Regions from separate parts of the Methylobacterium synurae genome, predicted to be linked through region 2. Evidence: predicted binding sites of a transcription regulator. Region 2 holds the regulator's gene; each other region holds the start of a gene.

Region 1 (10,361 bases), 2.4 Mb from region 2:
CGATGGCGAAGACCGGCGGCCCGCGCCCGAGCCAGATCATGACCAGGGCCGCGATCCGCAACGCGCAGGTGGTCATGCAGGCGATCGGCGGCTCGACCAACGGGGTGATCCACCTCACCGCCATGGCGAACCGCGCCGGCATCGACCTCGACCTCGCGAGCCTCGACGCGATCGGCCGCGAGGTGCCGGTGCTGGTCGACCTCAAGCCGTCCGGCGACCATTACATGGAGCATTTCCACCATGCCGGCGGCGTGCCGAAGCTCTTGCGCGAACTCGGCGACCTGATCGACCTCGACGCCCCGACCATCACCGGCGCCACCTTGCGCGACGTGGTGGCGGCGGCCGAGGAGGTGCCGGGCCAGACCGTGATCCGCTCGCCTCAGCAGCCGATCAAGCCGGTCGGCGCGATGGCGGTGCTCACCGGCAACCTCGCCCCGCGCGGCGCGCTGATCAAGCATTCGGCGGCGACGCCGCGCCTGCTCCAGCACGAGGGGCGGGCCGTGGTGTTCGAGTCGATTCCCGACATGGCGGCGCGGATCGACGATCCCGATCTCGACGTGTCGGCCGACGACGTGCTGGTCCTGCGCAATGCCGGGCCGAAGGGCGCGCCGGGCATGCCGGAGGCGGGCTACCTGCCGATTCCGAAGAAGCTGGCGCGGGCCGGCGTCAAGGACATGGTGCGGATCTCGGATGCCCGGATGAGCGGCACGGCGTTCGGCACCATCGTGCTGCACGTCACGCCCGAATCGGCGGTGGGCGGGCCCCTCGCCTTGGTGCGCACCGGCGACCGCATCCGGCTCGACGTCGAGGGACGGCGCATCGACCTCCTGGTGGACGAGGCCAAACTCGCGGCCCGGGCCGCCGCCCTCGACGCGCCGACGCGGCCCGACTGGGCGGCGCGGGGCTATGCCCGCCTGTTCCACGACACCGTCACCCAGGCCGATGAAGGCTGCGACTTCGACTTCATGCGGCGGGAGGGGTGAGGGGGTAGAGCGCAGTGGCACAGTCATCCAGCGCGCCATGAACGATAAAAGGCGAGGCGCTGGTTTCCCCTCTCCCCGCGGGCGGGGAGAGGCCTGAGCTCCGAAGGGGCTCAGGGAGCAGCGAACCGCAGGTTCGCCGCGAGGGTGAGGGGGAGGCGCCGGATTTGGCTCCTCCGGAAACACCCCCTCACCCTCGCTCCGGCTTCGCCTCCGCTTGCTGCGTCTCCTGAACGGAGACACAGCCCTCTCCCCGCCCGCGGGGAGAGGCGGAATCCCGCGCCATTTTCTTTCCCGAACTGCCCTGCGGATAGGGCGGAAAGCCGCCGCTCACACCGCCCGCCGCAGCGCGTCGCCCAGCATCGACGCCATGGTGTCGATGTGCTCGGCTTCCGCGATCAGCGGCGGCGACAGGGCGATGATGTCGCCGGTGACGCGAATGAGCAGGCCCTTCTCGAAGCAATCGGTGAAGACGTCGTAGGCCCGGGCCCCCGGCGCCCCGTCCCGGGACTTCAGCTCGATGCCGGCGATGAGGCCGATGGTGCGGATGTCGATCACGTTCGGGCAGTCGCGAAGCGCGTGCATGGCCGCGTGCCACTGCGCCTGGACCTGCTTCGTGCGGGTGAGGAGGCCTTCCTCCTCGTAGATCTCCAGGGTGGCGAGGCCGGCCGCGCAGGCGACCGGATGGCCCGAATAGGTGTAGCCGTGGAAGAGCTCGATCGCGCCCTCCGGCCCGTGCATCAGCGCGTCGTGGACGGCCCGGGTGGCGAAGACCGCGCCCATCGGGATCGTGCCGTTGGTCAGCCCCTTGGCGGTGGTGACGAGGTCCGGGGTGACCCCGAAATAATCGGTGGCGAAGGGCGCGCCGAGGCGGCCGAATCCGGTGATGACCTCGTCGAAGATCAGCAGGATGCCGTGCTTCGTCGCGATCTCGCGCAGGCGCTCCAGGTAGCCCTTCGGCGGCACCAGCACGCCGGTGGAGCCCGCCACCGGCTCGACGATCACCGCCGCGATGGTCTCGGCGCCGTGGAGCGCCACCAGCCGCTCGAGGTCGTCGGCGAGATCGGCGCCGTGCTCGGGCTGGCCCTGCACGAAGGCGTTGCGCGACAGGTCGTGGGTGTGGCGCAGGTGGTCGACGCCCGGCAGGAGCGGGAACATCCGGCGGTTGTTGACCAGCCCCCCGACCGAGATGCCGCCGAAGCCGACGCCGTGATAGCCGCGCTCGCGCCCGATCACCCGGGTCCGCGTGCCCTGGCCGATGGCGCGCTGGTAGGCGAGCGCGATCTTGAGCGCGGTATCGACCGATTCCGAGCCCGAGCCGGTGAAGAACACCCGGTCGAGCGTGCCGGCCGGCGCGATGGCGGCGAGACGCTCGGCGAACTCGAAGGCGATCGGGTGGCCCATCTGGAACGAGGGCGCGTAGTCGAGGGTCGAGAGCTGGCGCTCGACGGCCTCGGCGATGCGCCGGCGGCCGTGCCCGGCATTGACGCACCACAGGCCGGCGGTGCCGTCGAGGACGGTGCGCCCGTCATCCGCCGTGTAGTGCATGCCCTCGGCCGCCACGAGCAGGCGCGGCGCCGCCTTGAACTGGCGGTTGGCCGTGAACGGCATCCAGTAGGCGTCGAGGCTCGGGCGGTTGAGGCGCGGCGGATGGGCGTTCATGGCGGGGGGCTCCGGCGGGGTCGTCTGGGGCGGTTTCGCCCCCAGACAAGACCGTTCCGGCACGGGCAACAAGTCCTTTTCTGGGTCGGCGCAACCCTTTGACGGACCATGCTGCGTGGTTAAGGTGTTGCCCGATCCGCAACAGCCTCAACAGGGGAGCCGGGGTGACCAACGACGAGGTGGGCGCGCGCCTGCGCCATGTGCGCCTCCTGCACGGCCTGTCGCAGCGGGCGCTGGCGAAGCGCGCCGGGGTGGTGAACTCGACGATCTCGCTGATCGAATCGGGCCAGACCAACCCGTCGGTCGGCGCCCTCAAGCGCATCCTCGACGCGGTGCCGATCGGGCTCGCCGAGTTCTTCTCCCTGACGCCGGAGCGGACCGAGAAGGCGTTCTATGCCAGCGAGGAGCTGGTCGAGATCGGCAAGGGGCGGATCTCCTACCGCCAGGTCGGCGACACCCTGTTCGGCCGCGCCCTGCAACTTCTCAAGGAGCGCTACGAGCCCGGCGCGGATACCGGCCGCGTGCCGCTGGTCCATGACGGCGAGGAGGGCGGCATCGTGCTCTCGGGGCGGCTGGAGGTGACGGTGGACGACGAGCGCCGGGTGCTCGGGCCGGGCGATGCCTATTACTTCTCCAGCCGCCGGCCGCACCGCTTCCGCTGCATCGGCCCGAATCCCTGCGAGGTGGTGAGCGCCTGCACGCCGCCGACCTTCTGACCGGCTTGAAAATCCCGGATCGTATACAATATACGTTCGACTGAACCAGCGAGGATGCGAGCATGGCCGTGACGGCGCGCCGGACGACCGGCCTGTCCTCCCCCGAGGGCCTGCGGCACCGCACCGTCTCGGCGGCGGTGGCCGAGGCCCTGCGCCAGCGCATCCTCTCGGGCACCCTGGCGCCGGGCTTCCAGCTGCGCCAGGACGCCCTGGCGGAGGAGTTCGGCATCAGCCGGATCCCGATCCGCGAGGCGCTGCTGCAACTCGAAGCCGGCGGCCTCGTCAAGATCGTGCCGCATCGCGGCGCGGTGGTCTCGGGGCTCTCGGTCGAGGAGATCGAGGACGTGTTTCAGCTCCGCGTCTCCCTGGAGCCGCAATTGCTGATCCTCTCGGCCCGTCATCTGACCCAGGAGGATTTTTTGGAGCTGCGCGCCTTGCGCGACGAGTACAGCGCGGCGCTTGCGGCCGGTGAGGTCGCGCATTGGGGCGAGCTGAACCGGCGCTTCCATCTCGGCCTCCTGCGCCATGCCGGCCGGCCGCGCTCGCTCTCGATCGTCGCCGGCCTGCTCCAGGATTGCGACCGCCCGACCCGCCTGCAACTCTCCGTCACCGGCGACGTCGCCCGCGCCGACATGGAGCACACCACGATCCTCGACCTGTGCGAGGCGGGGGAGATCGTCGCGGCGGCGAACCTGCTGCGGATCCATGTCGAGCATGCGGGCCGCTCGCTGGTCGAGATTTATCGGAAGTCGGCGGTTGCGGATTGAATGCTTGCTTCAGCAAAAATATTGCACGACGTAAAATAAACACGACGGACAATCCCATTCCCCAGCCTCATCCTGAGGTGTCAGTCGATCGAAGATCGACTGACACCTCAGGATGAGGTCGCGGGTGGGAATGCCGATGCCGTCACCTGTCCCGGAATGCTTGTCCTGCGTCAGAACACCTGCCGCAGTCCCCAATACAAGCCACCCGCCAGGGTGATCGCCGCCGGCAGGGTCAGGATCCAGGCGAGCGCCAGGTTGCGCACCGTCGTCATCTGCAGGCCGGTGCCGTTGGCCCACATCGTGCCGGCGACGCCGCTCGACAGGATGTGGGTGGTCGAGACCGGCAGGCCGTAGGCTTCGGCGAGCCCGATCGTGCCGGCGGCGACCGCCTCGGCCGAGGCGCCCTGCGCGTAGGTCAGATGCTGCTTGCCGATGCGCTCGCCGACCGTGACGACGATCCGCTTCCAGCCCACCATCGTGCCGAGGCCGAGCGCCAGGGCGACCACGACCTTGACCCAGGTCGGGATGTACCGGGTGCCGTCGTCGAGGGTGTGCCGATAGGCCGTCAGGGTCGCCTTCTCGGTGTCACGGAGCGGCGAGTGCTCGCCGGTGAGGAGCCGCACCGCGTCGCTCGCGAGATACATGTCGGCGCGCAGGTTCGGCGTCGCCTCCGCCGGCACGTGGCGGATGGCGCCGTAATTCTTCACTTGCCCGGCGATGTCGTCCGCGAGGCCGGCGAGCGCCGCGAAGGCGTCCGGCGCGGCGAGCGCCTTGGCCGGTGATTCCGCCTTCAAGGCCTCGCCGACCTGGGCCCGGGCCCGCGCCGCGTCCGGGATCGGGGCCCCGCCGGCATGGTCGCGAAACACCCGGCTCGCGCTCTCCGAGCCCTGCACGAAGGCTTGTGTGCTCGAATCCGGCATGGTGCGGTTGAGCGCGTAGGCCGTGGGGGCGGCGCCGATCAGGATCAGCATGATCAGCCCCATGCCCTTCTGGCCGTCATTGCCGCCATGCGCGAAGGACACGCCGGTGCAGGTGAGGATCAGCAGGCCGCGGATCCAAAGGGGCGGCGGCGCCTCGCCCTCCGGTGCGCGGTAGAGGTCGGGCCGGCGCACCAGGCGCTTGAGCACGAGGAGCAGCCCGGCGGCGCAGACGAAGCCGACGAGAGGGCTGAACAGCAACGATTCGAGCACGCTCGCCGCCTGTCCCCAGGCGACGCCGGAGGCCGCATGGCCCGGCGCCATCAGCTGGTTGGCGAGGCCGACGCCGATCACCGAGCCGATCAGCGCGTGCGACGAGGAATTCGGCAGGCCGAGGGCCCAGGTGCCGAGGTTCCACACGATCGCGGCGAGCAGGAGGGCGAAGATCATCGCGTAGCCGGCCCCCGAGCCGACCTGGAGGATCAGCTCGACCGGCAGCAGGGTCACGACGCTGTAGGCGACCGCACCCGTCGAGGCCATGACGCCCAGGAAGTTGAAGGCGCCGGACCAGATCACCGCGACGAGCGGCGGCATCGAGTGGGTGTAGATCACCGTCGCCACCGCGTTGGCGGTATCGTGAAACCCGTTCACGAACTCGAAGGCGAGCGCGATCAGGAGGGCGAGGCCGAGGAGCGCGAAGGCCCCCAGCGCGAGCGGCGGCTGGCCGGCCCGCTGCATGTCGGCGAGGAGGTTGGTGCCGCCATAGGCGAGGCCGGCGGCCAGCACGGCCAGGAAGCCGATCGTCGCCGCCGGGTGGACGCGATGGTCGAACCGGCGGCCGGGCCGGGCGTGACCATGCGCCGCGCCGGCGCGGTCGGGGGCGAGGGCGGCGTCGGACATGGCGGACCCGTGGGCAGACTCGTGGCGGCGATCCGCCAAGGATAGGGCGCCCGGATGGCAAGTCGATGACGCGGCAAGGGCTGACAGGGCCTTCGCGAACCCGCCCCGGCTGTCGAAAACCACGCGTAAATGCTTAAGGGGCTTGCGTTCTGCGAGACGCAACCCCAAATTCGTATGAACACCGCTGCCCCTGCGACGCGTGTGCGCGGGTCGACAGGGGCGCGGATCTCATGGGTGGAGCATCCGGTGACGGACCTGCCCGCAACGAACCGGCCCGGTGCCCTTCTGGTCGAGGGTGGCGGAAGGCCAGCGAGTCAGTACCCGATGAACCAGCTCGTGCGCATGTCGCATATCGTGACCGCAGACGCCGTCGAGGAGCCCTCTCCGAGCCTCCGGGTTCCGTTCGCCCAATCGGGCGCCTTCGTGTGCAAGTTCATCATCGGCGAACCGAACGACCGTGCGGTCTGCTGCGGGGCGCCGGTGCAGGACGGCAAGAGCTGGTGCGCCTTCCACCGCCGGATCGTCTTCGAGCCGACCCGGCCAGGGCGGCTGCGATAGCAGAGGCCGGCCGGGACCGCTACCCCGTCCCGCGCCATTTTTCCCCACATCGCTCTCAGGCCGCCCGGCCGTAGATCGGGAAGGCCTCCCGCCGGCCGCGCAGGGGCTGGCGGCTGACCTCGCGCCAGGCCTCGCCGGAGGCCCAAGCCCCGCCGGAGACCTGAGCCGCATCGAGCGCCGCCTGCGACACCAGGGTGGTGGTCCCGAAGGTCTTGGTCGCCTGTTCGAGCCGGGCCGCGACGTTGACCGCGTCGCCGAGCACGGTGAATTCGAGCCGGTCGTCGTCGCCGACCACGCCGACGAACACCTCGCCGCAATGCACCCCGATGCCGATTCGCACCGGTGCTTCGCCCGATTCGGCGTTCCACGCCGCCACCCCTTCCTCTAGCCGCTCCGCGAAGGCGAGTCCTTGAGCGGCGGCCTCCGCCCGCGCCTCTGGCACGCCGAACACCACGAGCGCACCGTCGCCCATGAACTTGTCGATCACGCCCCCGGTCTCCCGGGCGGCCTGGGCGACGCAGCGGCGGAACCCCGTGACCAGGATCGCCACCGTCTCGGGATCGGCCCGCTCGGCGATCGTGGTGGAGCCGCGCATGTCGACGAAGGCGATGGCCGCGTGGCGACGCTCGCCGAGCCGCAGGCCGCCGCCCTGCGCCATGCTGCCGCCGCGCTCCAGGAGCGGCGCCAACTCGGCGGGCAGGAAGCGCGACAGGGCCGCCCGCCGCGCCGTCTCGCGCAGGGCCAGCACCGCGAGCAGCGCCATGATGCCGACCGACACCACGCTGCCGATGCCCACCATCGCCTCGATTCCGTGGGCGTGCCGCTGGTAGCCCAGCAGCACCTCGTCCTCCTGGGCGCGCATCGCCTCGATGATCCGGCGGATCTCGTCCATCTCGGTCTTGCCCTCGCCCGCCCGCACCAGGGCCAGCGCCCCGTCGCGGTCGCCGGCCCGGTCGAGGGCGAGCGTCCGGTCGAGTTCGACGAACTTGCGGGCGATGGCGGGGCGCAGCGCCTTCAGGCGGGCCTCCTGGGGGGCCGAGCCGCGCAGCTCGGCGTCCAGCACCGGCAGCTCCGCGGCGATCCGGGCCTGGCCGGCGGTGTAGGGCACCAGGAAGGAGGAATCACCGGTCAGGAGGTAGCCGCGCTGCCCGGTCTCGCTGTCGAGGAGGTCGGCCAGCACCTGCATCAGGGTCCGGTCGACCGACAGCGTGTGGGTGATGCGGTGCTGGACGGTGCTCTGCCAGGCCAGCAGCAGCCCGTTGGCGGAGCCCACCAGCAGCAGCAGGGCGGCCCCCGCGGTGGTCAGCCCGGCCCGGCTGCGCACGGGGCCGAGCCGCGCGCGGAGCGGCCGGCGGGGCGCGGGGCTTTGCGTCGGGTCTGGGGTCATCGGTGATCCGTCCGGCGCCGGGCGCGGGACGGGCCCTCGGCTTTCCCAGGCGATATGGGAGAGTTTTCGCCGCCGGCCATCGACCGGGCGGCTTACTTCCGCTCCGACGCAGGAGTCTTCGGGGTTTATGGATTTCTCTTAGGGAAGGTCCGATGATCAGACCGGTGCGGGCCGCCCCCTCTCCCCGCGGGCGGCGAGCGGATTCACACTTCTCCTCCGAGAGCTAACCCTCTGGAAATATGGGCGCTTTCCCCTCCCCCTTGTGGGGAGGGGTTAGGGGTGGGGGTGGTGCCGCGTAAAGCGCGCGGTCTATCCGGTACCACCCCCACCCCCATACCCCTCCCCACAAGGGGGAGGGGAGGCGCGCTACCTTCGAGAGGGAGAACGCTCGAACCGAGATGTGTGAATGCGATAGCCGCCCGCGGGGAGAGGGGAATACCCGCGCTATTGTCGTCTCCGAAAATTGCTCCGGACAGCCCCGCACCTCACGATTGCCCCGCCGCCCTGCGCCGGGCCGGCGCGGTTTCCTCCTCCCGCGCGTCCGGCTGCGTCACCTCAGGCTCCCCCAACGGCGCCACGATGGTGCAGACCACGCCCTCCCGCGGGAAGCTCAGGCTCACGGTGCCGTCGAGCTCGCGGGCGAGGCTGCGCTCGATCAGGCGGGAGCCGAAGCCGGTGCGGGTCGGGGGGACGACCGGCGGCCCGCCGCTTTCCTGCCAGCGCAAGGCGAGACGCCCCTCCGCGACGCTCCACGACAGGGCGACCTGGCCCGCCGGCACCGAGAGGGCGCCGTACTTGACCGCGTTGGTGGCGAGCTCGTGCAGCGCCATGGCGATCGACAGGGCGATGCGGGGCGGCAGGCGCAAGGCGGGGCCGCCGACGACGAAGCGCTCCCCCGGCCCGTTGAGGGGCGCGAGCGCATCCTTCACCACCTCGGCCAGCTCCGCCCCCTCCCAGCTCTCGCGGGTGAGCACGTCGTGGACGCGGGCGAGCGCGATCAGCCGCGCCTCGAAGGCCGTCCTGGCCCCGGCGGCGGCCGGCCCGTCGAGGCCGCGCAGGCTCTGCATCGCGATCGACTGCACGGTGGCCAGCGTGTTCTTCACCCGGTGGTTCAGCTCGTGCACCAGGAGGCGCAGGTGATCCTCGGCCCGCTTGCGCTCGGTCACCTCCTGGTGGATGCCGATCACCCGGCGCGCCCGGCCGCCGGCATCGCGCTGCACGATCGCCTGGGCGCTGACCCAGCGTAGCTGAGCATGGTCCGGGCGGATCCGGAACTCGGTGCGGTAGTCGGAATCCCCGGCCAGCAGGGCGGCGAGCGCCGCCTCGATCCGGGCCCGGTCTTCCGGATGCACGGTGCGGGTCCAGGCCTCGTGCGAGAGCGGGGCGGCCCCGAAGATCTCGGCCGAGCGGGCCGAGAGGCGGTGCTGCCCGGAGGCGAGGTCGATCTCCCAGGTGCCGAGCCGGCCGGCGGCGAGCGCCAGACGCAGGCGCTCCTCGCCCTCGCGGAGCGCCGTCTCGGCGTCCTTGGCCTCGGTGATGTCGACGTTGCAGCCGGTATAGCCGAGGAAGCGGCCGTGATCGTCGAGGCGGGCGACCCCCTCGCACAGGATCCAGCGCGTCGCCCCGTGCCGGTCGATCACCCGCATCGCGTGGCGGAAGGGCGTGCGCGCCGCGAATGCGGTCTCGAACGCCGCCGCGAAGCCGGGCAGGTCGTCCGGGTGGACGACCTCGCGCCAGCGCCCCCCGGCCAGCGTCTCGGTCGAGCGGCCGAACAGGTAATCGTAATGGAGGTTGGCGAACACGATCTCGCCGGCCTCGTCGGTCATCCAGATCAGGGCCGGGGCGGAATCGGCCATGTGGCGGAAGCGCGCCTCGCTCTCGCGCAGGGCGGCGAGGCTGCGGCTCTGCTGCTCGAGCGCCTGGTCGCGCTCGGCGATGCGCCGGCGCAGGCTCTGCGAGGCGTCGGCCAGCACGTCGGCGAGCTGGCGGATCTCGCGGATCGGCGTCGAGACCCGCGGCACCGGCTGGCCGACGGCGAGCGCGCCGCCGGCTTGTGCGAGCTGGCGCAGCGGCTCGGCGACCCGCGCCCACAGCTTCACCGCCAGGACGGAGGACACCGCCAGCGCCAGGAGCCCGAACCCCCCGAAGGCCAGGACCCAGTGGCGCAGCGGCGCCTCGACCTGCTGCTTGGGGATGCTGGCGCCGACGGTCCAGCCCGCCGCCTTCGCGGTGGTCTCGACGTAGAGGACCGGCCGCTTGCGGCGGTCGACCCCCTCCCAGATGTCGGGGGCGCCGGTCGGGGAGCCGCGCAAGGAGGTCTGCATCGGCTGGCCGGCGAGGCTGTCCTGATCCTCCGAGCGGGCGAGCAGCAGGCCCTTGCGGTCGATGATCGCGGTGGTCCAGCCCGGCGCGAGATCCTGGACCAGGATCTGGTGCAGCCGCGCCACCGGCACCGTGAGGCTGAGCACGTAGGC
Region 2 (10,361 bases):
GCATCCTCGGCCTCCTGGAGGCGCGGCTGCTCTCGGTCGACCGGGTGGTGCTGGGCGGCCTCGACGAGGGCGTCTGGCCGCCCAAGGCCGAGACCGACGCCTTCCTCAACCGGCCGATGCGGGGCCGGGTCGGTCTGCCGCCGCCGGAGCGGCGCCTGGGCCAGACCGCGCACGACTTCGTCCAGGCGCTGGGCTGCCCGGACGCGATCGTCACCCGGGCGCACAAGCGCGAGGGGGCGCCGACGGTGCCGTCGCGCTTCCTCCAGCGCCTGCGCGCCTTCGCGGGGGAGGAGGCCTGGAAGGGGCTGGTGAAAGGTGGGCAGCGGTTCCGGTCGCTCGCTGCGGCGATCGATGCCGGGACCGGCCCGCTGCCGCCGCGCCTGCGCCGCCCCTCGCCCCGGCCCGATCCCGCGCTCTTCCCGCGCTCGCTCAGCGTCACCGAGATCGAGACCCTGGTGCGCGATCCCTACGGGATCTTCGCCCGCCACGTGCTCGGCCTCGACGCGCTCGAACCGGTGGCGGTGCAGCCGAGCGCCAGCGACCGCGGCACCATCGTGCATGCCGTGCTGGGCGGCTTCGCCGAGCGTTTCCCGGAAGGGCTGCCCGCCCTCGACGAGGCCGAGCAGGTCCTCTACGCGCTGGCCGCCGACGCCTTCGGGCCGATCGCCGATGCCTATCCGGAACTCTATGCCGAGTGGTGGCCGCGCTTCGTGCGCCTCGCCGAAGCCTTCCTCGCCTGGGAGGCGGAGCGCCGCCCCGGCATCCGGCGCGTCGACGCCGAGGCGGGCGGGCGCTGGGCCCTCGACATCCCGGGCGGCCACGTCCTGACCTTGCGTGCCCGGGCCGACCGGATCGAGACCCGTCGCGATGGCGGCCACACCATCATCGACTTCAAGACCGGCCAGCCGCCGAGCACCCGGGAGGTCTTCGCCGGCTTCTCACCCCAGCTGACCCTCGAGGCCGCGATGCTGCGCGCCGGGGCCTTCAAGGGAGTCAAGCCTGCCTCCGATACGGCGGACCTGCTCTATATCCGCGCCGGCGGCGGCAAGACGCCGCTGGACCCCGCGCCGCTCAAACCCCCGCGGGGCGACGGGCGGACGCTGCCCGAACTGGTGGACGCCCATGTCGCGGGCCTGCGCCAGCTCGTCGGGGCCTTCATGGCCGGCGAGGCGTCGTACCTGTCGCGGCCCTACCCGAAATACGCCAAGGCGTATTCGGATTACGATCACCTGGCGCGGGTCAGGGAATGGTCGCTGATCGAGGGGGAGGAATGACATCCGGATGGCCGCGTCCGGATGTCGTCTGAGAGAACGGGACAGCATGTTGCGCAGCGCGGGCGCGAGGACGGTGCGCGCGAAAACCCTCCCCCTCTGCGGGGGAGGGTGTGCACACATCTCGGGTTGAGCGCTTCTCCGTTCAAGAATAGCGCGCCTCTCCTCCCCCCTGTGGGGAGGAGCCGGAGGTGGGGGTGGTGCCGCGTAGAGCGCGAGGCTACTCCGGCACCACCCCCACCCCTAACCCCTCCCCACAAGGGGGAGGGGAAAGCGCGCACCTTTACAGGGGGTTAGCTCTCTGATGAGAAGTGTGAATCCGCTAGCCCGCAGAGGGGGGAGAGTCTCGACCGGCTGCGTTGCTCCTGCACCGCGCGACCTGCCGTGTCGTGTACCCCGATCCGAGTCCGGGTCAGTCGGCCGAACAGCCCTCACACACCCTCACCCATGGCCGACTGCATCATCCGATCCCCGGTCAGGTCGTCGTCGCCATAACCGAGCAGTTCGGCGAGGCGGTTGCGGGCGCGGTTGACGCGGCTCTTGATCGTGCCGATCGCCACGCCGCAGATGCCCGCGACTTCCTCGTAGGAGAGGCCCTCGGCGCCGACCAGGATCAGCGCCTCGCGCTGGTCCGGCGGCAGCTTGGCGAGGCCGGCGCGCAGGTCCTGCACGTCGAGGCGGTGGCCCTGGTCGGGGGCGGTGAACAGGCGCGCCGCGTAGGAGCCGTCCTCGTCCTGCACCTCGCGCATCCGCTTGCGCTGCTCGGAATAGAAGGCGTTGCGCAGGATGGTGAACAGCCAGGCGTTCAGGTTGGTGCCGGGCTGGAAGCGGTGCTGGTTCTGCCAGGCGCGCAGGATCGTGTCCTGCACGAGGTCGTCGGCCCGGGCGGCGTTGTTGGTGAGCGAGAGCGCGAAGGCGCGCAACGACGACAGCGCAGCCAGCATCCCCTCGCGGAATTCCGGCTCGACGGCGCGCCCTTGCGCGGCGAGCGCCGCTTCGAGCTTCTCGATCAGCGCGAGGAAGATATCGGGTGTTGCGGCGGTCTCGATCGGGGCATAGGCCGCGCGCAGTTGGCGGCCGAGATGGACCTGGACGGTCGGGGGCAGGCCGGGCTTGGCTTCGGTGCTGAGGATGGGGTTCTCGGTGGACGCCATGCGACTCTCACGTTCTGAAGCGGGGAGGGCGGGGCGGCGGCACTCTGACGGGCCACTCGCTGAAAATACCCCGCCGGAGCTTCCTGAAGAGGGGAAGTGGGGCGCGCCGCGCGCCTGTCGACACGCGCGCATCGCCGCGGGCCGCGGCGAAGAGGTGCGAAGTCTCAGCAGCGCCGCATCCGGCCTCGCATCCCAGCCTCTCTCCGCGCCTCTTCGCACCGCATCGCCGTCGCTCCCGTCGCCTCGCCGGCCGCAACGGCCCTGCGGCGCCCGCGCCGACGGCGTGGGTCGCGAGGGGCAACGGCTTCGTACTGCCCAGGTTCCCCCAATCGTGATCCCGTGATCGTATCGCGCCCTACCAGGTGCGGGCGCCGGGCTGGCTCCGGTACTCCGCCGCACGGATGCGGGTCATGATCCGGTCGAGCTCGGCGAGAAGCGCGGCCTCCTCGTCCCGCGCCGCGTCGACGGCGGCGGGATCGGCGAGGTAGAGGCGCTCCTGCTCGGCCCGGGCGAGGCGCTGCTCCAGTTCGGCCCGCTCGGCGTGGAGGGCCATCAATTCCCGGCGTGCGGGATCGTCGGGGGAGCCTTGCTCCCGATCGTCCCCGATCCGGCCGGCGTCGATCCGGTTTCGCCCTGTCATCGTGTCGAGGTTGTGCACAACGGCTTGTCCTGTCGTGGGGGTCGCGGCGCAAGTGCCTGCGGATGTTCAACCTCCCAACGCGCAAGAGGGCCGGAACGTCGCATCCGGCCGGTGCTTGTCATCCAAGTGTCACGCGACTGTCATAGGGCCGGCGTCGCACCGGGCTTATCCCTCGCGGCGCGGCGGACGCCCCGGCAACGATCGGGACACGATCCGGCGCAAGCCAGGGGAAACCGGTCGCGTCGTCACCGGCCGTCGATGGGCAGGATGCGGGTCGGCGAGTTCGCTCCCGCATCGTGCCGGACCGATCCGAACACGGAGAGATACCAGTGAAGCCCTTCTCCTACGCGCTCGCCATCGGGCTCGCGACCGCCCAGATCGCCACCTCGGCGATGGCCCTCGACATCACCGGCGCCGGCGCCACCTTCCCGTTCCCGGTCTATTCGAAGTGGGCCGAGGCCTACCGCAAGGAGACCGGCAACGGCCTGAACTACCAGTCGATCGGTTCCGGCGGCGGCATCAAGCAGATCCAGGCCAAGACCGTCGATTTCGGCGCCACCGACGCGCCGCTGAAGGGCGAGGCCCTGACCAAGGACGGCCTGGTCCAGTTCCCGACCGTGATGGGCGGCGTGGTTCCGGTGGTGAACATCGCCGGTGTCAAGCCCGGCGAGGTCAAGCTGACCGGCGAGGTCCTGGCCGAGATCTACCAGGGCAAGATCAAGAAGTGGTCCGACCCGAAGATCGCCAAGCTCAACGAGGGCGTGAAGCTCCCCGACGCGCCGATCACCCCGGTCTACCGGTCGGACGCGTCCGGCACCACCAACATCTTCACCACCTACCTGTCGGACGTCTCGCCGGCCTGGAAGTCCGAGCTCGGCGCCTCGACCACGGTGAGCTGGCCGGCCGGCCAGGGCGGCAAGGGCAACGAGGGCGTGACCGCCGTCGTCAAGCAGGTCCCGAACGCCATCGGCTACGTCGAGTACGCCTACGCCAAGCAGAACAACCTGCCGGTCGCGCTGATCCAGAACAAGGACGGCCAGTACCCGATGCCGGGCGACGAGGCGTTCCAGGCCGCCGCCGCCAATGCCGACTGGAAGGCCGCTCCCGGCTTCGGCATCTCGCTGACCAACCAGCCCGGCGCGAAGGCCTGGCCGATCACCGCCGCGACCTTCATCCTGGTCCACAAGAACCCGGCCGACGCCGCCCGCACCGCCGAGGTGCTGAAGTTCTTCCGCTGGGCCTACAAGAACGGCGGCCCGATGGCGACCGCTCTCGACTACGTGCCGCTGCCCGCCAAGGTCGTCACCCAGGTCGAGGACGAGTGGAAGTCGATCACCAAGGACGGCAAGCCCGTCCTGAGCAACTGATAGAACGAATCTCGGGAGGGCGGGGTGGTCCCGCCCTCCTTCCGCCGGTCCGCATGCGGGCCTGCGCGGCGCTTGAGGAAAGCCGAGATCCCGCCCCCCGCCGGATCGCGTCCGACTCGCCTCGATCCGCCGAGCGCGCTAGAGGCCGCTCACTCCAAGGGAAACCCGGATGGTCGCGTTGTCTGAGAACGTCGCATTGGCGGCAAGTCCCCAAGTCGCCCGCCGCGCCCCGAGCCCCGTGGGCGACCGCATCTTCCGCGGCGCCGCCCTCGCCTCGGCGCTGCTGGTGCTCCTGGTGCTCGCCGGCATCCTGGCCTCGATCGCCTATGGCGGCTGGCCGGCCTTCCGGGAGTTCGGCCCCGGCTTCCTGACCTCGAGCGCCTGGAACGTCGGGCGCGAGGAATACGGCGCCCTCGTCGCCATCATCGGCACCCTGGTCTCGGCGCTGCTCGCCCTCCTCATTGGCGTGCCGATCTCGCTCGGCATCGCGATCTACCTGACGCAGCTCTGCCCCGGCTGGGCGCGCCGCCCGGTCGCGATGACGATCGAGCTGCTCGCCGCCGTGCCGAGCATCATCTACGGCATGTGGGGCCTGTTCATCTTCGCGCCGCTCTTCGCGCGCTTCGTGCAGATCCCGGTCTCGAACGTGGTCGAGGGCATGCCGATCGTCGGCACCCTGTTCTACGCCCAGGTGCCGTCGGGCGTCGGCGTGCTCACCGCCGGCATCATCCTGGCGATCATGATCGTGCCCTTCGTCGCCTCGATCACCCGCGACATGCTCGACCAGATCCCGACCGTCCTGCGCGAGAGCGCCTACGGCATCGGCTGCACCACCTGGGAGGTCGTGCGCCACGTCCTGATCCCGCAGGCCTCGGTCTCGATCATCGGCGCGATCATGCTCGGCCTCGGCCGCGCGCTCGGCGAGACGATGGCGGTCACCTTCGTGATCGGCAACGCCAACCGCCTCTCGGCCTCGATCTTCGATCCCGGCTCGACCATCGCCTCGCGCATCGCCAACGAGTTCAACGAGGCCGACGGCATGCAGCTCCACGCGCTGATGGCGCTCGGCTGCATCCTGTTCGTCGTCACCTTCATCGTGCTCATCATCGCCCGGCTGCTGGTGCGCCGCGCGAAGGTGGCCTGATCCCGCTCCCGCACGGACGTTTCCCGATGAACGCTTCCCCCGCCGCGGTCTCAGGCTCCGAAGGCCCGACCGCTCCCGCCCGCCTCCCGCCCGCCCCGCAGGCCTGGGGCCGGGTCCGCGCCGGCCGGCGCTCCGCCGACAAGCTCCTGATCGTCGGCTGCACCGCCGCGACCGCGCTCGGCGCCGTCGTGCTCGGCTCGATCCTGCTCATGCTCATCATCCAGGGCGTGCAGGGCTTCTCGCCGGCCCTGTTCACCCAGGTCACGCCGGGCCCCGGCTCCGAGGGCGGCGGCATCGCCAACGCGATCCTCGGCAGCCTGGTGATGACGGTGCTCGGCATCGTCGTGGCGACGCCGGTCGGCGTGCTCGCCGGCACCTACCTCGCCGAGTACGGCCGAGGCTCGCACCTCGCCAACCTGATCCGCTTCCTCAACGACATCCTGCTCTCGGCGCCGTCGATCCTGATCGGCCTCTTCGTCTACACCCTGATGGTGCGGCCGATGGGCGGCTATTCGGGCTGGGCCGGTGCCGTGGCGCTCGCCATCATCGCCACCCCGGTGATCGTGCGCACCACCGAGGACATGCTGCGCCTGGTGCCCGGCCCCCTGCGCGAGGCCGGCGTCGCCCTCGGCGCCCCGTACTCGATCGTGATCCGCTCCGTCACCTGGCGGGCGGCCCAGTCGGGCATCGTGACCGGCGTGCTCCTGGCGCTGGCCCGCATCGCCGGCGAGACCGCGCCCCTGCTCTTCACCGCGCTCAACAACAATTCCTGGTTCAGCCCCAACCTGATGGGCGGCGTCGCGAACCTGCCGGTGATGATCTACCAGTTCGCGCTCTCGCCCTACGAGAACTGGCGCCAGCTGGCCTGGGCCGGCGCGCTCCTCATCACCGTCACCATCCTGGGCCTGTCGATCGTGGCCCGCCTCGTCCTGAGCGGTCCCAAGGGCCGCTGATCCGACACCTTGCCCGGAGACACCCCGATGAGCGCCACCGCCACCGCCGTGCCGGTCGTGGGCCAGAGCACGGCCGACGAGTCCGCCGCGATCCGCCTCGCCGTCAAGGACCTCAACTTCTACTACGGCGACTTCAAGGGCCTGAAGAACATCAACCTCAACTTCCTCGACCGCCAGGTCACGGCCCTGATCGGGCCGTCCGGCTGCGGCAAGTCGACGTTGCTGCGCACCTTCAACCGGATCTACAGCCTCTATCCGGAGCAGCGCGCGGAAGGCGAGATCCTGCTCGACGGCCGCAACATCCTGGATTCCTCGATCGACCTCAACGAGCTGCGCGCCCGGGTCGGCATGGTGTTCCAGAAGCCGACCCCGTTCCCGATGTCGATCTACGACAACATCGCGTTCGGCATCCGGCTCTACGAGCGCCTCGGCAAGGCCGATCTCGACAACCGCGTCGAGGAGGCCCTGCGCAAGGGCGCCCTCTGGGACGAGGTCAAGGACAAGCTCAAGCAGTCCGGCATGGGCCTGTCCGGCGGCCAGCAGCAGCGCCTCTGCATCGCCCGCACGGTGGCGCAGCGCCCGGAGGTGATCCTGTTCGACGAGCCGACCTCGGCCCTCGACCCGATCTCGACCGGCCGCATCGAGGAACTGATCGAGCAGCTGCGGGGCGAGTTCACCATCGCCATCGTCACCCACAACATGCAGCAGGCGGCGCGCATCTCGCAGTTCACCGCCTTCATGTATCTCGGCGAGCTGATCGAGTTCGGGCCGACCAACCGGCTGTTCATGAACCCGTCGAAGCGCCAGACCCAGGACTACATCACCGGCCGGTTCGGCTGAGGCCTGACGCGATCATCCGCCGGCCCGGTCTGCCGGGCCGGCACAAGCCTACGCTCCACCTCCGCGCGAGGAGCCAGATCCCATGTCGAGCCACATCGTCACCTCCTACGATCAGGAGTTGCAGAACCTGCGGCGCAGCATCGCCGAGATGGGCGGCATCGCCGAAAAGATGGTGGCCGATTCCGGCCAAGCGCTCCTGCGCCGCGACGCCGCCCTCGCCCAGGCGGTGATCGCCACCGACCAGCGTCTCGACGGGCTGCAGCGCGAGATCGAGGAGAAGGCCATCCTCCTCATCGCCCGCCGTCAGCCGCTCGCGGTCGACCTGCGCGAGACGATCTCGGCGATCCGCGTCTCGGGCGACCTCGAACGCATCGGGGATCTGGCCAAGAACGTCGCCAAGCGCGTCGTCGCCATCGCCGACCAGGTCCAGCTGCAGAAGATCGTCGTCGGCGTGGAGCACATGAACGAGCTGGTCCAGGAGCAGCTCAAGGACGTGCTCGACGCCTACGCCACCCAGGACACCGTCGCGGCCCTCGACGTCTGGGCCCGGGACGGCGGCATCGACGCGCTCTACACCTCGCTGTTCCGCGAACTCCTGACCTACATGATGGAGGATCCGCGCAACATCACGTTCTGCACGCACCTGCTGTTCTGCGCCAAGAACGTCGAGCGCATCGGCGACCACACCACCAACATCGCCGAGACCATCCACTACCTCGCCACCGGCGAGACCCTGCCGACCGAGCGTCCGAAGAACGACCGTTCGAGCTTCGCCACCCTCGACACCCCGCCCGAGGCTTGAGGGCGACGCCCGTCCGGGCCTTGCGGCCCGGCGGGCCTTTACCCCCGCCCCGCCTGAGTGCCCCCGATGAGTACCCGCATCCTGATCGTCGAGGACGAGGAAGCCCTCACCCTCCTCCTGCGCTACAACCTCGAGGCCGAGGGCTTCGAGGTCGACGCCGTCGCCCGGGGCGACGAGGCGGATATCCGCCTGCGCGAGCAGGTGCCGGACCTCGTCCTCCTCGACTGGATGATGCCGGGCCTGTCCGGCATCGAACTGTGCCGGCGCATCCGCGCCCGCCGCGAGACCGAGCGGCTGCCGGTGATCATGCTGACGGCCCGCGGCGAGGAGGGCGACCGGGTGCGGGGCCTCGCCACCGGTGCCGACGACTACATCGTCAAGCCGTTCTCGGTGCCGGAACTGCTGGCGCGGGTGCGGGCGCTCCTGCGGCGGGCCAAGCCCGCCCACGTCGCCGACCTCCTGATCGCCGGCGACATCGAGCTCGACCGGGTCAGCCACCGCGTCCGCCGCGACGGTCGCGAGCTGCATCTCGGCCCGACCGAGTTCAAGCTGCTCGAATTCCTGATGCAGAGCCCCGGCCGGGTGTTCTCCCGCGAGCAGCTGCTCGACGGCGTATGGGGCCACGACGTCTACATCGACGAGCGCACCGTCGACGTGCATATCGGCCGCCTGCGCAAGGCGATCAACCGCGGCCGCGACAGCGACCCGATCCGCACCGTGCGGGGCTCGGGCTACTCGTTCGACGAGATGTTCGCGCCGGAGGCGTGATACGGTCTTCGTGTGAACTGTTCGCGGCAAGAAGAGCGCAAGTTCCCCCTCCCCCCTCTGCGGGCTAGCGGATTCACACTTCTCCTTCGTGAGCTAACCCTCTGTAAATATGCGCGCTTTCCCCTCCCCCTTGTGGGGAGGGGTTAGGGATGGGGGTGGTGCCGGAGTAGCCTCGCGCTCTACGCGGCACCACCCCCACCTCCAACTCCTCCCCACAACTTGCAGCGATTCCGGGCAAGCCCGGGATCGCCGGGGGGAGGAGAGGCGCGCGACCTTCACCGGAGAAGCTCTCGAACCGAGAAGTGTGAACACGCTAGCCTCTGCGGGGGAGGGTGGCCTGCGGAGCAGGCCGGGAGAGGGGCAGCGCGACGCTGATTCAGAGGGCGCCAGTCAGAACGGTTCCGCCTCATCCGGAAGCGTGGTTCCCCTCTCCCGCCCGGCGCCGCCGGGCACCCTCCCCCGCAGAGGGGGGAGGGTTCAAGACCAGCGATACTTTCTTTCCCCGGACAGCCCTGCATCCACGGCGAAGAGGGGGATCCCGCCCTTTATTGCGGCCGGAACAGTTCAGGTCGAACCCGTCTCACAACGCCTTCGCCATCTCCCGCAGCACGAATTTCTGCACCTTGCCGGTCGAGGTCTTCGGCAGTTCCGTGAAGACGACGTGCCTGGGCACCTTGAAGCCGGCCAGCGACTGGCGGCACCAGCCGATCAGCTCCTCGGCCGAGACCATCTCGGAGCCTTTCAGTTCGACGAAGGCGCACGGCGTCTCGCCCCATTTCTCGTCGGGCTTGGCGACCACGGCGGCGGCGGCCACCGCCGGGTGCTTGAACAGGGCCTCCTCGACCTCGATCGACGAGATGTTCTCGCCCCCTGAGATGATGATGTCCTTCGAGCGATCCTTGAGCTGGATGTAGCCGTCCGGGTGCTTCACCCCGAGATCGCCCGAATGGAACCAGCCGCCCGCGAAGGCGGCCTCGGTGGCTGTCGGGTTCTTGAGGTAGCCGCGCATCACCACGTTGCCGCGGAACATCACTTCGCCCAGCGTCTCGCCGTCGGCGGGCACCGGCTGCATCGTCTCGGGATCGAGCACGTCCAGCGCCTCGAGCGGCGGGTAGCGCACGCCCTGGCGCGCCTTGCGGGCGGCCTGCTCGTCCTTGCCCAAGGCGTTCCAGTCGGCGTGCCACTCGTTCACCACCGCCGGGCCGTAGGTCTCGGTCAGCCCGTAGACGTGGGTGACGTCGAATCCCGCCTCCGCCATCCCGGCGAGCACGGCCTCGGGCGGGGGCGCCGCCGCAGTGAGGAACGAGACGCGGTGCGACAGGTCCCGGCGTTCGGCCTCGGGCGCGTTGATGAGGAGAGACATCACGATCGGCGCGCCGCACAGATGGGTCACGCCGTGATCCGCGATGGCGTCGTACATGG
Region 3 (10,361 bases), 3.2 Mb from region 2:
GCAGGCGGCGGAACTCTTCCGTCGCGACCAAGCGAAGCCGCGCGAACAGGGCCACGACGTTGATCGTGAAGGCGACGAAGAACGGGTAGCGCCAGCCGAAGCCCATGAAGTCGGCATCCGACAGCTGGAGCTGGAAGAACGCGAACAGCCCGCTCGCCAGCATGAAGCCGACCGGCGCGCCGAGCTGCGGCAGCATCGCGTACCAGCCGCGGCGGTTCGCCGGCGCGTTGAGGGCAAGCAGCGAGGCGAGCCCGTCCCAGGCGCCGCCGAGCGCAAGGCCCTGGCCGATCCGGCACGCCGCCAGAAGCACGGCCGACCAGTGACCGATCGTCTCGTAGCCCGGCAGGAACGCGATGAGGCAGGTCGACAGCCCGAGCAGGAACAGCGCGATGGTGAGCTTGGTGGCCCGGCCGTAGCGCCGGTCGACCGCCATGAACAGCACCGAGCCGACCGGCCGGGCCACGAAGGCGAGGGCGAACAGGCCGAAGGAATACAGCGTGCCGGTCACCGGCTCGGCCCACGGGAAGACCAGGCGCGGGAAGACCAGCACGCAGGCGAGGCCGAACACGAAGAAATCGAAGAACTCGGAGGTGCGGCCGATGATGACCCCGAGGGCGATCTCGCCGGGGGCGACGCGGCCCGGCTCCGACGAGACCAGGCGCGCATCCCGTTCCGGCTTGGAGGAGTTGGCGGCGGCGTCGTCCGCCGTGATCGTGGCCATATCGGAATCCTGCTTCGTCACTCTACGAAGGTCCCTTCCTTAGAGGAGAACCGGTCCTTTGGGGGCCTGGACAAAACGTCCAATCCCGCGGCGCCCGCGGCAGGCGTACAGGACGGGAGCCGTATGCTGACCGTCCGGGCTGCCCGTGAAACACTTGCGCCTCCTCCTCGTCCTTCCGTTCATCCTCCTCACCGGAGGATGCAATATGGTGCTGCTCTCGCCGTCCGGCGACGTGGCGCTGCAACAGCGTAACCTGCTGATCGCCTCCACGGTGCTGATGCTCCTCATCATCGTGCCGGTGATGGCGCTGACCATCGCCTTCGCCTGGCACTATCGCGAGGGCAACAAGAAGGCCGTCTACGATCCCGATTTCCATCACTCGACCGGGCTCGAGGTGGTGATCTGGTCGGCGCCCTTGCTGATCATCGTTGCGCTCGGCGCGCTGACCTGGCTCGGCACCCACTTGCTCGATCCCTACCGGCCGGTGACGCGCATCAGCGCCGCAAAGCCGATCGTGTCGAGTGTCGGCGACCCGATGGTCTCGGGCAAGCCCCTGGTGATCCAGGTCGTCGCCCTCGACTGGAAGTGGCTGTTCCTCTACCCCGAGCAGGGAGTCGCCTCGCTCAACGAGGTCGCCGCGCCCGTCGACCGGCCGATCGAGTTCCGCATCACCTCCTCCTCGGTGATGAACTCGCTCTTCATCCCGGCTCTGGCCGGCCAGATCTACGCCATGCCGGGCATGCAGACGCGGCTGAACGCCGTCATCAACAAGGCCGGCGACTACGAGGGCTTCTCCGCCAATTACAGCGGCGCCGGGTTCTCGCACATGCGCTTCACCTTCAAGGGCGTCGACGAGGGCGCGTTCAGCGCCTGGGTCGACAAGGTCAAGCAGGAGGGCGGCGGCCTCACCCGGGCCGACTACCTGAAGCTCGAGCGCCCGAGCGAGAAGGAGCCGGTGCGCTACTACAAGGCCGTCGATGCCGACCTCTACGACGCGATCCTCAACATGTGCGTCGACCGCGCCAAGATGTGCATGCACGACATGGCGGCGATCGACGCCCGCGGCGGCGGCGGCCGCGAGGGCCTGCACAGCGTGATGAGCCTGACCTACGACAAGGCCGTCCGCCGCGGCACCGGGGCGACCCAGCAGGCGACCTTCGTCACCGCGCTCTGCACGCCGGCCGACGCCTACGGACTGGGCGCCTCCTCGGCCTCCAAGGCCGCCGCCGCGACGCCGCGCGTGAACTGAACGAGCCCGGACCCCGACCGATACTCCGCAATCCAGGCTGAGCCATGAATTCCGAACCCAACCCGATCGACACCTACCCGCATTGGTGGCGGCTGCTGTTCGGCCGCTTCACCCTCGAATCCCTGCCGCTCCACGAGCCGATCGTGGTGGTGACCTTCCTGGCGGTCGCCGTCGGCGGCCTCGCCGTCCTCGGCCTCATCACCCGCTACAAGCTGTGGGGCGTGCTCTGGCGCGACTGGTTCACCAGCGTCGACCACAAGAAGATCGGGATCATGTACATGGTCCTGGGCCTCGTCATGCTGCTGCGGGGCTTCGCCGACGCGGTGCTGATGCGCTCGCAGCAGGCGATCGCCCATGGCGGCTCCGACGGCTTCCTGCCGCCGCATCACTACGACCAGATCTTCACCGCCCACGGCGTGATCATGATCTTCTTCGTGGCGATGCCGCTGGTCACCGGGCTGATGAACTACGTCGTGCCGCTCCAGATCGGCGCCCGTGACGTCGCCTTCCCGTTCCTGAACAACTTCAGCTTCTGGATGACCACCGGCGGCGTCGTGCTGACGATGATGTCGCTGTTCATCGGCGAGTTCGCGGCCACCGGCTGGCTCGCCTATCCGCCGCTCTCGAACATCGCCTACTCGCCGAGTGTGGGCGTCGACTACTACATCTGGGCGCTGCAGATCGCCGGCATCGGCACGACGCTGTCCGGCGTCAACCTGATCGCCACCATCGTCAAGATGCGGGCGCCCGGCATGTCGATGATGAAGATGCCGGTCTTCACCTGGACCTCGCTCTGCACCAACATCCTGATCGTCGCCTCCTTCCCGGTGCTCGGCGCCGTGCTGGCGCTGCTCACCCTCGACCGCTACGTCGGCACCAACTTCTTCACGAACGATCTCGGCGGCAACCCGATGATGTACGTGAACCTGATCTGGATCTGGGGCCACCCCGAGGTCTACATCCTGGTGCTGCCGGCCTTCGGCATCTTCTCCGAGGTGACCTCGACCTTCTCCGGCAAGCGCCTATTCGGCTACGCCTCGATGGTCTACGCCACGGTCGTCATCACCATCCTGTCCTACCTGGTCTGGCTGCACCACTTCTTCACCATGGGGTCGGGGGCGAGCGTCAACTCGTTCTTCGGCATCACCACGATGATCATCTCGATCCCCACGGGCGCGAAGATCTTCAACTGGCTGTTCACGATGTATCGCGGCCGGATCCGCTTCGATCTGCCGATGATGTGGACGGTGGCCTTCATGCTGACCTTCGTCATCGGCGGCATGACCGGCGTTCTGCTCGCGGTGCCTCCGGCCGACTTCGTGCTGCACAACTCGCTGTTCCTGGTCGCGCACTTCCACAACGTGATCATCGGCGGCGTGCTGTTCGGGCTGTTTGCCGGCATCTACTACTGGTGGCCGAAGGCCTTCGGGTTCCGGCTCGACCCGTTCTGGGGCAAGGTCTCGTTCTGGTGCTGGGTGGTCGGCTTCTGGGTCGCCTTCATGCCGCTGTACATCCTCGGCCTGATGGGCGTGACCCGGCGGATGAGCTCCTTCCCGGGACACGAGTACCAGCCGTTCTTCATCGTCGCCGCCATCGGCGCGGCGCTGATCGCCTGCGGCATCGCCGCGATGCTCGTTCAGTTCGCCGTCAGCATCCTGCGCCGCGAGCAGCTGCGCGACCTCACCGGCGACCCCTGGGGCGGCCGTACCCTGGAATGGGCGACCTCCTCGCCGCCGCCCGACTACAACTTCGCCTTCACGCCGCTGGTGCATGACGGCGACGCCTGGTCGGACATGAAAAGCCGCGGCTACAAGCGTCCGCTGGACGGCTACAAGGCCATCCACATGCCCAAGAGCACCGGCGCGGGCGTGATCATCTCCGCCATCGCCACGGTCTTCGGCATCGCCATGGTCTGGCACGTCTGGTGGCTCGCGGTGATCTCGTTCTTCGGCGCGATCGCGGCGGTCATCATCCACACCTTCAACTACGACCGCGACTTCTACATCCCCGCCGACGAGGTCGCGCGGACCGAGGCCGAGCGCACCCGCACGCTCGCCCTCGTGAAGGCCTGAGGAACCCGCCATGGCCCACGCACACAACGCCGCAGCGGACGACGGCGAGCTGCACTTCTACGTCGCCGACGACGAGCACGGTCACGCCGAGGGCGGGACCATGCTCGGGTTCTGGCTCTACCTGATGAGCGACTGCCTCATCTTCGCGATCCTGTTCGCGACGTACGGCGTCCTCGGGCGGAACTACGCGGCAGGCCCGTCCGGTGCGGACCTGTTCGACCTCAAGCTCGTGGCGGTGAACACCTCCATGCTGCTGTTCTCCTCCATCACCTACGGCTTCGCCATGCTGGAGATGGAGAAGGGCGACCAGCGGATGACCCAGCGATGGCTGGCGATCACCGGGGCCTTCGGCCTCTGCTTCATCGGCCTCGAACTGTTTGAGTTCGCCCACCTGATCCACGAGGGCGCCACGCCCCAGCGCAGCGCCTTCCTGTCCTCGTTCTTCACCCTGGTCGGGACGCACGGCCTGCACGTCACCTTCGGCTTGATCTGGCTCGTGACCCTGATGGTGCAGGTGCACCAGCGCGGCCTGATCCCGGCCAACCGCCGCCGGCTGATGTGCCTGAGCATGTTCTGGCACTTCCTCGACGTGATCTGGATCGGCGTCTTCACCTTCGTCTACCTGATGGGGTCCCTGAAATGAGCGCCCGCGCTCCCGTCTCCGACGACGTGCACGTCGAGGTCGTCCACGACCACCACGAGGCCGGCCACGGCAGCCGGAGGGAATACATCACCGGCTTCGTCCTGTCGGTGATCCTCACGGCGATCCCGTTCTGGCTGGTGATGGCCGAGGTCTTCACCGATCCGCGGGTGACCTCCTTCGTCATCATGGCCTTCGCGGTGGCGCAGATCGTGGTCCACATGGTCTACTTCCTGCACATGAACGCGCGCTCGGAAGGCGGCTGGACCATGATGGCGCTGATCTTCACCATCGTGCTGGTGGTGATCGCGCTCTCGGGCTCGCTCTGGGTGATGTACCACCTCAACGCCAACATGATGCCGATGTCGCCGGGCGACATGCGCGCCATGCCGTGACGACGCGCAGCGATCCGTCACCACCGGCCGGGGCGTCCGCGCCCCGGTTCGGGCCCAAGCGCCTCCTCCTGCTCGGGCTCTCGCTCCTGGCGACGGCCCTGTTCCTCGCCCTCGGGATCTGGCAGGTCGAGCGCCGGGCCTGGAAGCTCGATCTCATCGCCCGGGTCGAGGCGCGGCTCGCCGCCGCCCCGGTTCCGGCGCCCGGCCGGGCCGAATGGCCGAAACTCTCCCGCGATGCCGACGAGTACCGCCGTGTCACGGCGACCGGCCGCTTCCTGCCCGACCGCGCCGTCCGCACGATGGCGGTGACCGAGAAGGGCGCCGGCTCCTGGCTCCTCGTGCCCCTCGTCACCGCATCCGGCGACACGATCCTGATCAATCGCGGCTTCGTGCCGTCCGACTGGCAGGGCTCGGCCGGGGACGGGGAGGGGAGCGTGACGGTGACGGGCCTGCTGCGGCTTCCTGAGCCCGGCGGCGGCTTCCTGCGCAGCAACGATCCGGCCCATGACCGCTGGTATTCCCGCGATGTCGCCGCGATCGCGGCGGCGCGGAACTTGGGCCCGGTGGCACCCTACTTCATCGACGCGGATGCCTCCGGCAACGGGCCGAGCCAGCCGGTCGGCGGGCTGACCGTGGTGGTGTTCCACAACAACCACCTGATCTATGCCCTGACCTGGTTCGGGCTCGCCTTGCTGTCGGGCTACGCCGTGTACCGGCTGGTGAGAGAGCCGGGGGTGGGGTGAGGCGCGGTTCGTTTTGACAGGGGCGATTCGGGACGGAGCTTACGCTCGTCCACTCGCTCCCGAGTACCGTGAGCCCGTTCCCGGAAGCCCTGATGAAAAGTGGAGCGCGGGTTTCCTCCTCTCCCCGCGGGCGGGGAGAGGGCTGTGTCTCCGTTCAGGAGACGCAGCAAGCGGAGGCGTAGCCGGAGCGAGGGTGAGGGGGTCTCGACGAGTGAGACTCCTCCGGAAACACCCCCTCACCCTCGCCCTACGGGCTTGCCGAACCCTCTGAACGAGGGTTCGGCCCTCTCCCCGCCCGCGGGGAGAGAAGAAGACCCGCGCCTCTTTTTTCCTAGACAGGTCTCTGCGGGGCCCGCGAAATAGCTGAGCAGTCGAATTTGATCGAAGTGCTTCCGGGGGTCAGACTCCCCCAGCCCCCTCAATACGCCACCCGCTTCTCGACATACCGGAACTGGATCGCCGTCAGGCCGATCACGATCGCCATCAGCACCACCGACTGCGCCGCCGATCCGCCGAGATCGGCACCGATGCGGCCGTCCTGGTAGACCTTGTAGACCAGGGTCTGGGTCGCCCGGCCGGGGCCGCCATGGGTGAGTACGTCGATGACGCCGAACGTCTCGCAGAAGGCGTAGACGACGTTGACGACCATGAGGAAGAACGTGGTCGGCGAGAGCAGCGGGAAGACGATGGTCCAGAACCGCCGGGCCGGGCCGGCGCCGTCGATCGCCGCCGCCTCGATCACGCTGCCGGGAATCGCCTGGAGCCCGGCGAGGAAGAACAGGAAGTTGTAGGAGACCTGCTTCCAGGCCGCCGCCATCACCACCAGGATCATCGCGTGGTTCCCGTCGAGCAGCGGGTTCCACGGGATGCCGATCTGGTTGAGACCCCGGGCGATCAGCCCGAGGCCGGGCTGGAACAGGAAGCCGAACAGCACGCCGGCCACGGCGGGAGCGACCGCGTAGGGCCAGATCAACAGGGTCCGGTAGATGCCGGAGCCCCGGATCTCCCGGTCGGCCATCGCGGCGAGCAGCAGCGCGAAGCCGAGCGACAGCCCCGCCACCGCCGCGGCGAAGACCAGCGTGGTGACGAGAGCCTGGTAATACCCTGCGTCCGTGAACAGGGCCCGGTAATTCTCGAACCAGACGAACTCCGTCGAGAGCCCGAACGCATCCTGCATCTGGAACGACTGCCAGACCGCCTGGACTGCCGGCCAGTAGAAGAACAGGCCGACGATCAGGAGCTGCGGCGCGATCAGCGCCGCCGGCAGCAGCCGGCCTCCGAAGGTGATGCGTTCGGGGCTCATGAGGTTACCGCCCGGCCTGCTTCTCGAACTGGCGCAGCATCGCGTTGCCGCGGGCCGCCGCCTCGTCGAGGGCCTGCTTCGGCGTTTTCTTGCCGGCCAGCGTGCCCTCGATCTCCTCGGCCCATAGGTCGCGCATCTGCGGCAGGTTGCCGAGACGTAAGCCCCGGGAATTCTCGGTCGGCGGCTTGTTGGTCAGTTCCTTGATCGGCGTCTCGAGGGCCGGGTTCTTGTCGTAGAAGCCGTCCGCCTTGGACTTCTCGTAGGCGGCTTTGGTGATCGGCATGTAGCCGGTGGTCTGATGGAGCTTCGCCTGCCGGTCGGTGTCGGACAGGAAGGTGAAGAACTTCGCCACGCCCTTGTACTCGTCGGGCTTCTTGCCGCCCATCACCCACAGCGAGGCGCCGCCGATGATGCTGTTCTGCGGCGCGCCCGGCACGTCGGGATAATAGGGCATCGGCGCCGAGGCCCAGGCGAACTTCGCCGCGCCCTTGACGTTGCCGTAGGAGCCGGACGAGCCGAACATGATCGGGCACTCGCCGGCGGTGAAGCGGCCGAAGCCGCTGTCGTAGCGGCCGGAATAGTCGAAGGACTTGTCCTTCTGCGCCTCGGCGAGGTTGGCGAGGTGCTTGACCTGGAGCGGCCCGTTGATCTCGAGGGTGGTGTCGAGGCCGTCCATGCCGTTGGCCTTGGTGGCGACCGGCAGGTTGTGCCAGGCCGAGAGCTGCTCGATGTTGAGCCAGGTGACCCAGGTGGTCGAGAAGCCGCAATTCGGGAAGCCGTTCTGTGTCAGCTTCTTGGCCGCGGCGAACAGGTCCGGCCAGGTCTTCGGCGGCTCGGAGAGGCCGATCGACTTCAGCGCGTCGGTATTGACCCACATCACCATCGACGACGAGTTGAACGGGAACGAGAGCATCTCGCCCTTGGTCGTCGAGTAGTAGCCGGTGATCGCCGGCAGATAGGCGTTCGGGTCGAACGGCTCGCCGGCATCCTTCATCAGCTGGTAGACCGGCTTGATCGCGCCCTTGGCCGACATCATCGTGGCAGTGCCGACCTCGAACACCTGCATGATGTGCGGCGCGGTGCCGGCGCGGAAGGCCGCGATGCCGGCATTCAGCGTCTCGCCGTAATTGCCCTTGTAGGTCGGCACCACCTTGTAGTCGCTCTGGCTCGCGTTGAACTCGTCGGCGAGGCGGTTGACGGCGTCGTTGTTGGCGCCGGTCATCGCGTGCCACCATTGCAGCTCGGTCACGGCGAGCGCCGGGGTGGCGGCGAGCGCCAGGCCTAAGCCCGCGAGCGCGATGCGGATGGTCGTGGTGGGGGCCATCGGGGTGTCGTCTCCTCGTGTGCGGCCCCTCATGCGGGGCCCGCGTGACACTCCGACGACAGGGCGCCGGGGGGTGACGCGGCCCGCACCGTCTCCAGCGGCGGGCAGCTTGTTAGTAGCTGGCTAAGCACAGCCGCGACCGGGGGACAAGGGAGGGTCGTGAAGAGTGTGGCCCCGTCGGCGCAGTTCTCCGGATCATCCTACTCACGACCTCATCCTGAGGTGCGACCGCAGAGAGCCTCGAAGGAGGGCTCCAGAGACCACCGAGACTTCTGGAGCCCTCCTTCGAGGCTCCCTGCGGTCGCACCTCAGGATGAGGTTGCAGGTGGGATGAAAGCTTCGAACTCGAAGCTTCAGGCCCGCTTCCGGTCCCGCAGGGCCTGGATCGTCGTGGTCGGGGTGATCGCCTCGGGATCGATCGGGCAGTGCAGGATCGCCGGCAGGCCGGAATCCCGCGCCCGCGCCAGGGCCGCCGGGAAGTCCTCGGTGCGCTCGACCCGCTCGCCGTAGCCGCCGAAGGCCGTGGCATAGGCGGCGAAATCGGGATTCTTCAGCGCGGTGCCGGAGACGCGGCCGGGATATTCCCGCTCCTGATGCATCCGGATCGTGCCGTACATGCCGTTATCGACCAGGATCACGATGATCGGCAGCCCGTACTGGACGGCGGTGGCGAATTCCTGCCCGTTCATCAGGAAGTCGCCGTCGCCCGACACCACCACGACCGTGCGCTCGGGCAGCAGGCGCTTGGCGCCGACGGCGGCGGGGACGCCGTAGCCCATCGAGCCCGAGGTCGGGGCGAGCTGGCCGTCATGGGCCCGGAACGGCCAGAACCGGTGGACCCAGGTGGCGAAGTTGCCCGCGCCGTTGCACAGGATCGCGTCGGCCGGCAGCGTCTCGCGCAAGTGGGCCATCACGCCACCCATCTGGAGCGTGCCCGGGGTGGTGATCCGGGTCGGATCGCTCCAGGCGAGGTAATCGGCGTGTAAGGCCTCGGTGCCGGCGGCCCAGGGCAAGGTCCGGGGCGGCTGCACCGTCTCGATCGCCGCCGCGAAGGCGGTCGGGCTCGCGTTGATGGCGAGCGCCGGGCTGTAGACGCGGCCCAGCTCCTCCGGATCGGGATGGATGTGGACGAGGCGCTGGCGCGGGCCGGGTATATCCAGCAAAGTGTAGCCCTGGGACGGGATCTCCGACAGCCGCCCGCCGACGACGAGAAGCAGATCCGACTCCTTGATCCGGGCCAGCAGCTTCGGGTTGACGCCGAGGCCGAGATCGCCGGCATAGCAGCGGTGATCGGCCGGGAAATGGCCCTGGCGCCGGAACGAGCAGGCGACGGGGAGCGAGAACAGGTCGGCGAAGCGCGTGAAGCGCCGCACGGCCTCCGCCGACCAGCGGCTGCCGCCGAGGATCGCGAAGGGTTTTTCCGCCTGCGCCAGGAGGTTCTGCAAAGCGACCATCTGGGACAGGGCCGGATGGGTCTCGACCGGCCGGAAGGCGGGAGCATCCGCGACCGTCGCGGTCTCGACCAGCATGTCCTCGGGCAGCGCGATCACCACCGGTCCGGGCCGGCCGGCGGTGGCGACGTGGAAGGCGCGGGCGATCAGTTCCGGCAGCCGGTCGGCGCTGTCGATCTCGGTCACCCACTTGGCGATGGTGCCGAACACCGCCCGGTAATCGAGTTCCTGGAACGCCTCGCGCTCCCGCGCCGCCCGCTCGATCTGGCCGACGAACAGGATCATCGGGGTCGAATCCTGCTTGGCGATGTGCAGGCCGGGCGAGGCGTTGGTGGCGCCGGGCCCGCGGGTGACGAAGCAGATCCCGGGCTTGCCCGTCAGCTTGCCGTGCGCCTCCGCCATCATGGCGGCGCCGCCCTCCTGCCGGCAGACGGTGAGGCGGATCTGCGCGTCGTGCAGCGCG

What was found. The regulator PhoB, encoded in region 2, activates phosphate uptake and scavenging genes when phosphate is short. The targets are predictions, from matches to a motif close to TGTCATNNANCTGTCAT.
Region 1: the regulator PhoB is predicted to act here: its motif matches at 5,997-6,013, upstream of HBB12_RS17720 (inorganic phosphate transporter).
Region 3: the regulator PhoB is predicted to act here: its motif matches at 8,492-8,508, upstream of ugpB (sn-glycerol-3-phosphate ABC transporter substrate-binding protein UgpB).

The regions. Positions count from the first base shown of each region.
Region 1 is NZ_JAAQRC020000001.1:3,834,911-3,845,271, reverse strand. It holds gene HBB12_RS17740 (IlvD/Edd family dehydratase) at 1-983, shown strand, start outside; gene aptA (omega-aminotransferase AptA) at 1,311-2,642, opposite strand; gene HBB12_RS17730 (cupin domain-containing protein) at 2,807-3,358, shown strand; gene HBB12_RS17725 (GntR family transcriptional regulator) at 3,421-4,125, shown strand; gene HBB12_RS17720 (inorganic phosphate transporter) at 4,296-5,942, opposite strand; gene HBB12_RS34300 (GcrA family cell cycle regulator) at 6,072-6,500, shown strand; gene HBB12_RS17710 (adenylate/guanylate cyclase domain-containing protein) at 6,556-7,887, opposite strand; gene HBB12_RS17705 (sensor histidine kinase) at 8,373-10,361, opposite strand, start outside.
Region 2 is NZ_JAAQRC020000001.1:6,218,646-6,229,006, reverse strand. It holds gene addB (double-strand break repair protein AddB) at 1-1,274, shown strand, start outside; gene HBB12_RS28525 (sigma-70 family RNA polymerase sigma factor) at 1,703-2,425, opposite strand; gene HBB12_RS28520 (hypothetical protein) at 2,781-2,978, opposite strand; gene pstS (phosphate ABC transporter substrate-binding protein PstS) at 3,395-4,432, shown strand; gene pstC (phosphate ABC transporter permease subunit PstC) at 4,602-5,576, shown strand; gene pstA (phosphate ABC transporter permease PstA) at 5,603-6,529, shown strand; gene pstB (phosphate ABC transporter ATP-binding protein PstB) at 6,557-7,369, shown strand; gene phoU (phosphate signaling complex protein PhoU) at 7,452-8,171, shown strand; gene phoB (phosphate regulon transcriptional regulator PhoB) at 8,238-8,939, shown strand; gene HBB12_RS28485 (acyl-CoA synthetase) at 9,520-10,361, opposite strand, start outside.
Region 3 is NZ_JAAQRC020000001.1:2,980,429-2,990,789, forward strand. It holds gene HBB12_RS13730 (MFS transporter) at 1-721, opposite strand, end outside; gene cyoA (ubiquinol oxidase subunit II) at 927-1,970, shown strand; gene cyoB (cytochrome o ubiquinol oxidase subunit I) at 2,015-4,042, shown strand; gene cyoC (cytochrome o ubiquinol oxidase subunit III) at 4,053-4,685, shown strand; gene cyoD (cytochrome o ubiquinol oxidase subunit IV) at 4,682-5,077, shown strand; gene HBB12_RS13755 (SURF1 family protein) at 5,074-5,820, shown strand; gene ugpA (sn-glycerol-3-phosphate ABC transporter permease UgpA) at 6,239-7,123, opposite strand; gene ugpB (sn-glycerol-3-phosphate ABC transporter substrate-binding protein UgpB) at 7,128-8,447, opposite strand; gene HBB12_RS13770 (thiamine pyrophosphate-binding protein) at 8,801-10,361, opposite strand, start outside.